Regions from separate parts of the Sphingobium sp. B7D2B genome, predicted to be linked through region 2. Evidence: riboswitches for the same ligand, from Rfam matches in the RefSeq annotation. Region 2 holds a riboswitch; the other holds the start of a gene.
The links. Region 2 has a riboswitch for cyclic di-GMP ahead of M2341_RS11940 (autotransporter domain-containing protein). Riboswitches for the same ligand answer to the same signal wherever they lie in the genome.
Positions count from the first base shown of each region.

Region 1: it holds a riboswitch for cyclic di-GMP, as region 2 does, so the genes downstream of both, M2341_RS02860 (autotransporter-associated beta strand repeat-containing protein) here and M2341_RS11940 (autotransporter domain-containing protein) in region 2, are expected to answer to the same signal.

Region 1 covers NZ_JAOQOM010000001.1:644,242-649,467, forward strand. The annotation lists gene M2341_RS02860 (autotransporter-associated beta strand repeat-containing protein) at 1-2,337, opposite strand, end outside; cyclic di-GMP riboswitch class I at 2,822-2,897, opposite strand; gene M2341_RS02865 (hypothetical protein) at 3,230-3,799, shown strand; gene M2341_RS02870 (DUF4431 domain-containing protein) at 3,846-4,319, shown strand; gene M2341_RS02875 (hypothetical protein) at 4,321-4,707, shown strand; gene M2341_RS02880 (hypothetical protein) at 4,707-5,226, shown strand, end outside.
Region 2 covers NZ_JAOQOM010000001.1:2,581,499-2,586,724, reverse strand. The annotation lists gene M2341_RS11950 (MFS transporter) at 1-565, shown strand, start outside; gene M2341_RS11945 (pyridoxal phosphate-dependent aminotransferase) at 839-1,969, shown strand; cyclic di-GMP riboswitch class I at 2,249-2,323, shown strand; gene M2341_RS11940 (autotransporter domain-containing protein) at 2,515-5,226, shown strand, end outside.

The DNA.
Region 1 (5,226 bases), 1.9 Mb from region 2:
ATTGGTGCTTGAGCCGCCCACAGACGAATTGTTCTCGAAGATCGAGTTGCCCTGAATGAACAGCGTGCCGCCCTCGCGGACGAAAATGGCACCGCCGAAGCCGGAACCGCCGCCGCCGCCGACACCAGCCGACGAGCCATTGCCGGCGCCGAACCCGCCCGTGCCGCCATCGCCATCAGATCCTTCGATGCTCTGGCCGTTCTGGCCGCCAGCGCCACCCGCGCCGCCGGAACCACCGCCTGCGCCGAAGCCGCCCGTGCCGCCGTTGCCGCCGGAACCGCCTTCGCCGCCGTCCGTGATCCCGGTCGCGCCGGCACCGCCCGAGCCGCCCGAGCCGCCGGCCCCACCGCCGAAGAAGGTGCCGCCGTTACCGCCTTTCCCGCCCTGGCCGCCACTGCCGCCATGGCCGACCTTGCCTTGCGCGAGGTCGATATTCCAGGTGACGAGATTGGCGGTGTTAAGCGCAAGCTGCACGCCGACTGCGGCGACCTCGACGTAGAATGACGCCGACAGCGCTGCTGCAGGGGGGAAGTTGGCAAGAGCCGCGGCCCCTTGCGCAATCTTCAGCCCCAGGTTGATGCCGTCCTGTGCAACGGCATTGATGAGGCTGGTGTTGAAGGGCTTGCCACTGCTGCCACTGCCACCTTTGCCGCCATCGCCGCCGGCACCGTTGGCACTTGCGCCCCCGTTATAGCCATTGGTTCCGGCGGACCCTTCGCCATCGACGAGGATGGAGTTGAAGGAACTGCCCGACTGACCGTTGCCACCGTTGGAGCCCGCGGGCGCCGAGGTGGTCAGGCCGTTCATGGCACCGCCCTTGTTGAGATTGGCTGCCTCCGGATCGATCCGGTAGGAGACGGTATTGGTTGCGGTGTCGATCGCGGTAATCACCGCGTTGGCCGGAATAGCCGAATCCCCGACCAGCAAGCTGCCAACGGTGAGGCCGGAAACCGAGGCGAGGCGGATGGTCTTTGCCGCGCTATTTACGCTCAACACCGGATCGCTGGTGAGCACGAACTTGCCGGCGGTGATCGCCGAGACGCCATTGGCGCCAATGACGTTGCTCAGCGTCACCTGCTTGGTGTCGGGGTCGATCCCGGTGATCGTCGTACCGGCTGGAATGCCGGTTCCCGAAACGGTCTGACCCACCGCGAAGCCCGCGATGGAGCCCACCTGGATGGTCGCGCTGCCGCTCCCGTTCGAGATCAGGGGGCTGAAGGATGCCTTCAGCGACGTCACCTGCTGGAGGTCGATCGCGTTCGAAAGGGTGACGACACCGCTGTTCAGATCGACAGCCGTAACGACGGTGTTGGCCGGAACGCCCGCGCCCTGGACGGTCATGCCCACGGCAAAGCCGCCTAGCGGTCCGGTTGGCGTAATCGTGTTCGAAAGCGTCGAGCTGGAGGCCGACTGGAAACGTGTTACCGCGAAGGCCGATACAGCCGGCGTGTCGATCGGGCCGTTCGCGGAAATCGACTCATTGAGCACATAGGAAGTGACTTTGTTGTCACTGTTATAGTTGACCTGACTGACCGTAGCAGTCCGCGTGACGTTATTGGTGTCCTTGTAATAGACCGTCTGGCCCCTCATCACATCGGCAGCCGCCGCCGGGGCGCTCAGAGTGACGGTGTTGCCGCCGCTCAGCAGGCCGCTGACGACGTTGGAGGAATCGATCGCGATGCCGCCTGACAGACTTATTTCATTAAGCGTCCCATAAGCGTTGCTGCCGGCGGGATTGATCTCCGTGATCGTCGCGTTCACCTGGCCGACCGAGCCGTCACCGAGCTTTTGGGCAATACCTGCGCCGGCCTGAATGAGCGTATTGTCTCCGATCGAAATGATCTTGTTGACGACGAACTGCCCGTTTCCATTGTAAGTCACGTCGCTCAATGTCGGCTGCAAAATGCTGGCAGCGGACGCATCTGCCGAGGCGCCGACAACTGACACCGCGATCGGCGCGACCGACGACGTGGCAATTCCACCGCCTTCGCCGCCTTTGACGTGATTGTTCGCAAAGCTCACATTATTCAGCGTTAGGGTTGCGCCGCTATCAATGAAGAACACGCCGCCAAGACCGGCACCACCGCCCGAGCCGGCGCCGCCTTCGGTGCGGAAGTTGGTGTAAACCGTCTGGCGATCAGCCTCTCCGACAGCGACGCTGTTCCCGACCACGTTGCTATTGCCGGACAGCGCCGCGTTGCCGGAGACCACTTTTCCGGTGCCGTTCTGGCCATCGACGATGATCGGATCACTGCTCTGAGCAGACGCGGCGGATGAAGCCGCCACCAACAAGGCCGTGACACCGGCCGACACGAGAAACTTGGCTTGCTTGTTCATGATTTCCCCCAAAGTACTGAAAAATTTAGATGTAATCGTTGCGCGCGGCAGCAGCAGGGCGTAAAGCGCCGCTTCTGCCCCGTTGGTTTTTCAGCGAGTGCTGTGGTCGATTGGCCAAGGCTTTGGCCTCAGCGCCCCCGCTGAGGCTGCCCGCCGCGTTCCAGTTGGCTGCGTGGTTGCCCAATCCGCTGTGACAGAAAGGCCAGTCTCCCTCCGCGGAAAGACTTGGGTGCTCAGCGCGATCGCAGGCGGGGCCGAGCGATGCAGGGCGCGGTGGCGGAGCGGACTGTAGCCGAGATATGTGGCTGAGGCATTGGCGCTTGTCGCGCCGACCTTAGAAGGCACGGCGTATATAGTATCGCGCTGCCCACTGCACGAAAATATGCAGGAAAGGCTGAACTCAAATTTTTGTAGAGCAGGGCGCTGAAGTCTAGAGAGAGATGGCGCAACTACACGACAAGATATGTCGGGCACTTTTTGTTCCTTCGGCATCCCCGCTATCTCTTTCGAGACCGGAAGCTTTGCGTCCCATCGTCGCCGATGGTTTGCCATTGTCGGGTTTAATGCTGATTTTCTTTCAAGAAGACTCGCATTAACCGGCCCTTAGATGCAATTTACGAAAATTAACAGCAATAAAATCATCTCGTAGGAAAAAGAGATGGTTAATGCGCTGCGGTACCGCGTTGATTGTTAAGGAAGCGGCCGCTCGCGCTAACGTGGCATCGGCATTTGGGGCCTGACAACGAGCTGCGCCTAGCGGAATATGGCGGAACTCAGGAGCAGCCTTGGCGGGTCTATTGGAACTGAAGGCGGCCATGGATGCCGCCGCTCGACCAATCAGTTATCCGTCTCGATGGCGTGAGCATGCTAGGGAAGACGGCTTAAGTTCACAATGGCTGTGGAAAAGGGCGCCCTCGTGTCACACAAGAATTTAGCCGCACTGATTCCAGCTTTTGCGCTGACATTGTCCGCGGCCCTTGCAGCGGAAGAAAAGCAAGCCATGCCCGCCGATCCCGCCCAACAGATGCCCGAGCAAATCATTGCGGAAGCGGAGACTGTGCATCCCGCCGCCTTGTACATTCTTGCGACGAAGCTGATGGCCGAAGGCCGAATGGATGACGCGGTACGCTGGTTCTACATCGGCCAGCTTCGCTATCGTTTCCTTCTTGCCGCCGAGCCGGAACGGCTGGCCGAGAATCAGCCTCTCTTTTCCGCACTGAGCGAATCCGTCGGCCGGCCGATCAATGAATATGCGTTCGGCGATGTCGACGCGGCCGTAGCGCACATCGATTCCGCGCTCGCCTGGGACGCCGCGCACGCCAACGGCGTTACGTCCAAGGAGCGCCACGCCGAAGAGTTGGCCCAAGTCCGGGCAGGGCTGCAAAAGCTGCGCGATGACATGATCGCCAACAAGGACCAAATCCGAGAGACGAGGACGCGCAATGGGTTGGACAATCGGTAGCATGTTGCCGGTGGTATTGAGGGGCCGCACGCACGCGGTGAGACGGGTGCGGCTTGAATGGATCGCACTGGTCGGCGCCGTATGCGTTATGCCCGCCGTGCCCGCTGCGGGGAACGAGATCGCTCAGCGTTGCGTAAACGCCACCCGCCCAGACGCTCTCGTCACCGTTGCCGGTAAGCTGACGCTTCAGAGCTTCCCCGGCCCGCCCAATTATGAAAGTGTCGCTCAGGGCGATGTTGAAGAACAGGTGTTCATTTTGGTGCTGCCGCGCCGCATCTGTCTGGAGGATGGCGAGTTTGCCGACGGCAGCGAGCGGTTCGACCGGGTGCAGGTTCATGCCATGGAGCCAGCGCTTCTTCGCGCGCTCCAGCACGCTGTCGGTCAGGACGTGACCGTGGCGGGCAGAGCGGTCGGCGCCCATACCGGCCATCACCATGCGCCGATGGTGGTGTTCGCGGGATCCGTTGTCGTCCGCGACAGCCGCGCGGCCGGCATGGACGATCAGCAGGACAGGAGATAAGATGAGCGCCCCCCTTATTGCCATGCTCGCCCTTGCCGGTGCCCAGATGGCGCCGCCACCTCTGGTGGCGAACGACGATCAAGCGCACGCGGCGCGCCTGCACATCGGCGATACTGGCGTCCGCTGCGTTCGCCAGCCGTGCCCGAGCCGCGCCCTGTTCGACCCAAAGGGACAGGCGGGTCAGACTGATCGCCAGGCTATGCTCTATGTCGACCTCGACGGCAGCAAACCGTCGCCGCCGATGATCGGCGATCCAACTGCGCTTGCCGCGATCAGGACAGCGTGGAACGAACGGCAATGTCTTGCCATCGAAGGGCGGCTGATCCCGGGCGAAGATGATCGGCCTGTGCTGCGTGTGGATCGCGTCGTGGGGCCGTGCCACCAGTAATGACCGCTGCTGGAACGAAAGCATGGACATCGATCGCAATTGCTGCCGTTGCTGCGCTTGCGCTGGCAGGGTGTGGCGACCGTCCGGGGTCAGAAAAGGCCGGGGTCGCACTGGCCGAGGCGGTTTATCCCGGCGCGTTCGTCCTTCACGACAGCTATCTTCAAAAGGGCCATTATGACGTCGCGCTCGTGAAGAGGGGCGATTCGTTGACACGCCTGCGCTTCGCGATCGATGCCGACCCGGCGCAGTGCCGCGTGGGCACGGCCTGCGAGCAGCGCCTGCACCGCGCCTATGCAGAGGCTGTGGCGACGGGCATCAAGCTCAAGGCGCTCAATGCGGGCTTTGCGGCTTGCGATATCCCGATGTTGGGGCTCGACGACGCGGAGAGCGGATCCCGTTTCAGGGTGATCGTGGAACTGGGGCTTGATCCAGCCGACCAACAGCCAGCGCTTGACCGACTGGTCCCATGCATCACGACCTATCGGCAAGCTTTGCCGGCCAAGGCAGACGAGCATTTGC
Region 2 (5,226 bases):
GTGGCGCGCGGCCTTTTATGAGCGCACCTATGGCTGGGGACCGGCGCAGATCGGGCCACTGCTGGCGCTGTCGCTCCTCATCTCTACGCCGATTGCGTTGACGCTGGGCACCTGGTTCGCGGAATATATGGGCAAGCGCGGCAATCCCGATGCGATGGCGCGGGTCTGTTTCTATTCGCAAGCACTGTCCGCTCCCTTCGCGATCGCCACCTCGCTCATGCCCAGCCCCTGGCTCGCCTTCTTCTGCGGCATGATCTCCTCGATCATCGGCCTCGCCAGCGCCCCTGCGCAGAATGCCGCGATCCAGATGGTGACGCCAAGCGAGATGCGGGCCCAGATCAGCGCTGTGTATCTCTTCACCATCAGTGTCATCGGCAATGGTCTCGGGCCGCTGCTCATCGCGCTGGTGACCGATTTCCTGCTGAAGGACGAGAGCATGCTGCGCTATTCGATGGCGTTCTTCGCCGCCGTAATGGCCCCCGGCGGGGCGGCCCTCATGTATCTGGCGATCAAACCTTATGCTCAGGCTGTAAGGAGTTCTGGTTTCAGGGAGCCGTCCCGCTGAAGGGGGTCGGAGGCCCTACTTCCGTGATGCAGGTTTCTGCGAGCTGCCACTTGACAGACTGCCTGAAAATGCGCGTCACGCGCAGGCCGAAAATACGACCTGCCGTTTTCTTTCTGCCGAAAGCATTCTTCGAAGCGCCCGACGACGCTGGCGCAATTTTTTGATTTCACGGCAGATGCGCCGCGAGGACGAACGACGGCCGGGGTGGGGTTGCATCGTTGGCATCTGCGCGCCCGCCGGCTATCGGCGCTGTACCGAGCGATGGATGATCTGATGGAAGTCGAGCCGTTTCAGGCCATAGAATTGAGCAAGTTGGCCTATCGCCTGGGTGCGGAGGGGCGCTCAGTTCTCCACATGGAGTTTGGCCAGCCCTCCACGGGGGCGCCGCAGGCTGCGCTGGACGCCGCGCGCGACGCGCTTGGCATCGATCCGATGGGCTATTGGGAGAGTCCTGCGCTGCAGGCGCGGCTCGTCCAACTCTATAGGGAGCGGTACGGCATGGTAGCCGAGCCGGATCAGTTCCTGCTTACCTGCGGCGCCTCGCCGGCATTGGTCCTTGCGTTGAGCACCCGGTTTAAGGCGGGCGACCGGATCGCCATGGCACGGCCGGGCTATGTGGCCTATCGCAACACGGTGCGCGCGCTCAACATGACGCCGGTCGAGATCGAATGCGGCGAGCAGGCGCGCTTCCAGTTGACCGCATACGCGTTGGCAGCGCTCGATCCAGCGCCGCAGGGCGTGATCGTCGCCAGCCCGGCCAACCCCACCGGAACGATCATCGCGCCTGCCGAACTGGAGGCGATTGCCCGACTCTGCGCAGAGCGCAGCATCGCGATCATCTCGGACGAAATCTACCATGGCCTGAGCTATGGCGCGCCTTGCCGCTCGATGGGAGAATTCGCAGCCGACGCGATGATCGTCAGCAGCTTCTCCAAATATTACTGCATGCCCGGCTGGCGGCTCGGCTGGCTCTATGTGCCGCGCGCCATGGTCGAGCGTGCCCGCGCCTATATGGGCAGCCTGTTCCTGACCGCGCCGTCGATCAGTCAGCATGCCGCTTTGGCGGCGCTGGACTGCACGTCAGAGCTGGAAGCGCATCGCGCCACTTATGCCCGCAACCGGGACATTCTCATGGAAGCCTTGCCAGCCCTTGGCCTGCGACGCATCGCGCCGCCGGATGGCGCCTTCTACATCTATGCGGATGTTAGCGACTTTACCGATGATAGCCCGGCGTTCTGCAAGAAGCTGCTCGTTGAGACTGGGCTCGCCACGGGGCCGGGTGTCGACCATGATCCGGTCAATGGCCATCGGTTCATCCGGCTGAGCTTTGCGATCACGGAAGCCGAAGTGCGGGAGGCAGTGCGGCGCCTTTCGGCGTGGTTGCCCGACCAGCGACGGCTGTAACGATCACGTCGCGGGGGGCAACCATATTTTAGAGCGACGGATGCAGCGCAATCGACGTCGTGCTTGCGTTGAAGTTAACTATAGTTATCGGCTTAACACGGCCGGTTATGACCCCGCTCCAGACCGAGGGCGATAATTTTCACACGACAAATCAGCTGCATGGCTCCGATCTGCATGCGCGCCATCTCGACAAGGCCGGGCTTTTTTGTTGCGCTGCCGCTCAGCTAACGTTAATATTCCTCGTGAAGATGACGGCTCCGCCTCACGGGCGTTCGTTGCCTTCGACAAGGGCAAACTGTCGGTAACGGCGGGACGCAAAGCCTCCGGCCCCAATGGGGTAGCGGGGCTACCGGGGGATGAAACAGAGCATTTTCGGATATCGTGTGTAGCCTGCTGTGAGAAGGTCATGGGGTTCGTTTGAACCTCAGGCTGCGCTCCCTGTCGTCGCGCTTCGATCCCTGTCTCAAATCCCGTTGAACCGCACCTGCATGGCGGTTTGCCCTTCACATCATCTGGGCGGTGGGCCCACACGAGGGGATTTCGTAATGCAGGGCAAGGCAATCAAAACGCGCGGCGCCGTTCGGCAGGCTCTCAAGGCCGGTCTGTTCAGCAGCGTCGGCATTGCGGGGATGTTGGCAGGCGCATCGGCCGCCCACGCCGAGCCTGGCATTTGCCAGGCTGAGGGCGATGTGACCCTGTTTTTCTGCGAACCCTCGTCGGTTAAGGCTCGTATTGAAGGAGGCGATACCAGCCTCACTGTGAACGGCGCACAGGACGAGTGGAGTATCACGGGCGATGGCGTCAGCTATTATACGTGGGACAATACAGTCTCTGGCGACATTACGTCGACGCTGCTCATCACCAATTCCACGATCAGCACCACTGATAATGGCGGCGTAAACGTCAGTTCCAATATCCAGGGTCGGAACGACATTTCGGTCACCTTGGGCCCGGACGTCACGGTTGACAGCGTGGGTGGCAACGGTGGCATCTGGGTTCGCAACCAGATCGCGGGCGACATCGTGATCGAGAATGGCGCCGCGCTGACGGTCTCAGGCGTGGAAACCAATGGCATCTCTGCCACCACCAACGCAGGATCGGTGAACATCACCAATAGCGGGGCCATCACGGTCCAGCAAACCAACGGGGCCGCAGACTTCACCCAGCGGGGAATCTACGCCGACGGCGGTTTCAACGATGCCGAGCCGGTCGAGGTGACCGTGACGAACACTGGCCAGGTGGAGGCTCAGGCGGCGGGTATCCGCGTCGTCAATTACAACGGTTTGGCGAAAATCACGAACAACGCCTACGTGTCTTCGGTCAACAATCAGGCGCTGGTCGGCTGGACGCCGAACGGCGAAGTGGTGATCGATAATCAGGAGCAGGGTGAGGCTATCTCGGCCAACGGCCCGGCGATTCAGGGCGCCTCGCAGATCGGCAATATCACCATCACCAACGCAGGCATTGCGGAGGGCACCACCGGCATTCTCGCCGTCGCCGGCTTCGACGAGGATGCGCCCCGCTCTGGTAAAATCACCATCACCAACAGCGGCATTGTCACCGGCAGAACCGGAAGCGCAGTTCAGGCGCGCACGCCGCTTGGCGATGTGGTCATCAGCAACACCGGCACGCTGCAATCGCTGAGCGGGATCGCGGCTGTCGATGCAGACACACTTAGCGGCATGGTCCAGATCACCAATTCCGGGTCGATCCTGGGTGAAACCGGTATCGTCACCAACAGCGCGGCGACCACGATCATCAACGCCGGTACCATCGAGGCCTCGCCTTCCTTCGGCCACGCCATTCTGATGGGCGCCGGCGACGTGACGCTGGAGTTGCATGCCGGCTCCAACATCATCGGCCTCGTCGCGGATGCGGATATCGCGAGCGGCACCAATACCCTGGCGCTGGGCGGCGCCATCAATGCGTCATTCGACGCCGGATTGGTCGGCACGCAATATTATGATTTCGATGAGTTCGTGAAGGTAGGGACCGGCACCTGGACGCTCACGGGGACAGGGACGACCGGCTGGACGGTCCGCGAAGGGACGCTGAACGCTGCCAGCAGCGACGCATTCGGTGTGGGTCAGGCCTATGTCGTTGAAGGGGGCGTGCTGGGCGTGGGGGGCTCCACCTATCAGGCGACCCTGGGCTCGCTCACTGTCGGAGAAGCTGGCCTTGTCTCCACCGATGGCGGCGTGCTCGTGCTCGACCAGAGCAGCGACACCGTCTTCGCCGGCACGTTGGTCGGCCAGGGCAGGTTCGTCAAGGCGGGCGAAGGTGCGCTCGCTTTCACCGGCAATGGCGCTCTCTTCAACGGTGCGCTGGATGTCACCGGCGGCGCCTTTGACCTCACGGGCGGCTTCAGCGCCAGCACGGTGACCGTGGGCGGCGCGGAGCTGGCTTCGCTCAATATCAAGGCGGGGGGGCAGCTCAACTCTGTCTCGGCGGCCATTGGCATGAATGGCACCGCGGGGAGCGTTACCGTTGATGGCGGCGCGAGCTGGATCAACTCAAGCCTCATCGAGATCAGTCGCAATCCCAATTCCTCCGGGTCGCTGACCATCACAAATGGCGGCTCGGTCGAGACTGTGAATGGCAGCATTTACATGGGCGCGGGCGGCTCGGTCAGCATCAGTGGTCAGGGTTCGGCGCTCCGTGTCGGTACGCTGCATTCCGAACTGCCGGCCGACTGGGTTTCGGCCGATGGCTGGTTCAGTGCGGATGAGGGCAGCATCTCGGTGACCGACGGTGGTTTGCTGGAGGCTGACGGCAGCTATATCGGCGGAAACGGGTCCGGCACGGCGACGATGATCGTCGACGGTGCCGACACGGTGTGGCGCAACGGCCTCAGCCTGTACATCGGCGGCACCGGCAACGACACCGTTGGCCAGGGCAATGTGACGGTGTCCGGCGGCGCAGAAGTCACGTCCTACACCAGCGCGCTTGGCGTCGACACCGGTTCGAGCGGAACGCTGACGCTGACCGGCGAAGGCACGACCTACAGTGTTCTCGCCCGTAACGGCTACGCCGGCAACATGCGGGTCGGCTACAGCGGCACGGGCACCGCCACGGTTTCCAACGGCGCCCTGCTGTCGGCAGCCGCCCTGATCGATGTGGCGAGCCAGGAGGGCAGCAGCGGTACGCTGACCATAGAGGCGGGCGGCCGCGTCACCGGCGAATCCCTGCGAATCGGTGGGGCTCAGTCCGCTGTCGGCAGCGTCAGCGTCGATGGAGCAGGCTCCACGCTTGAGATC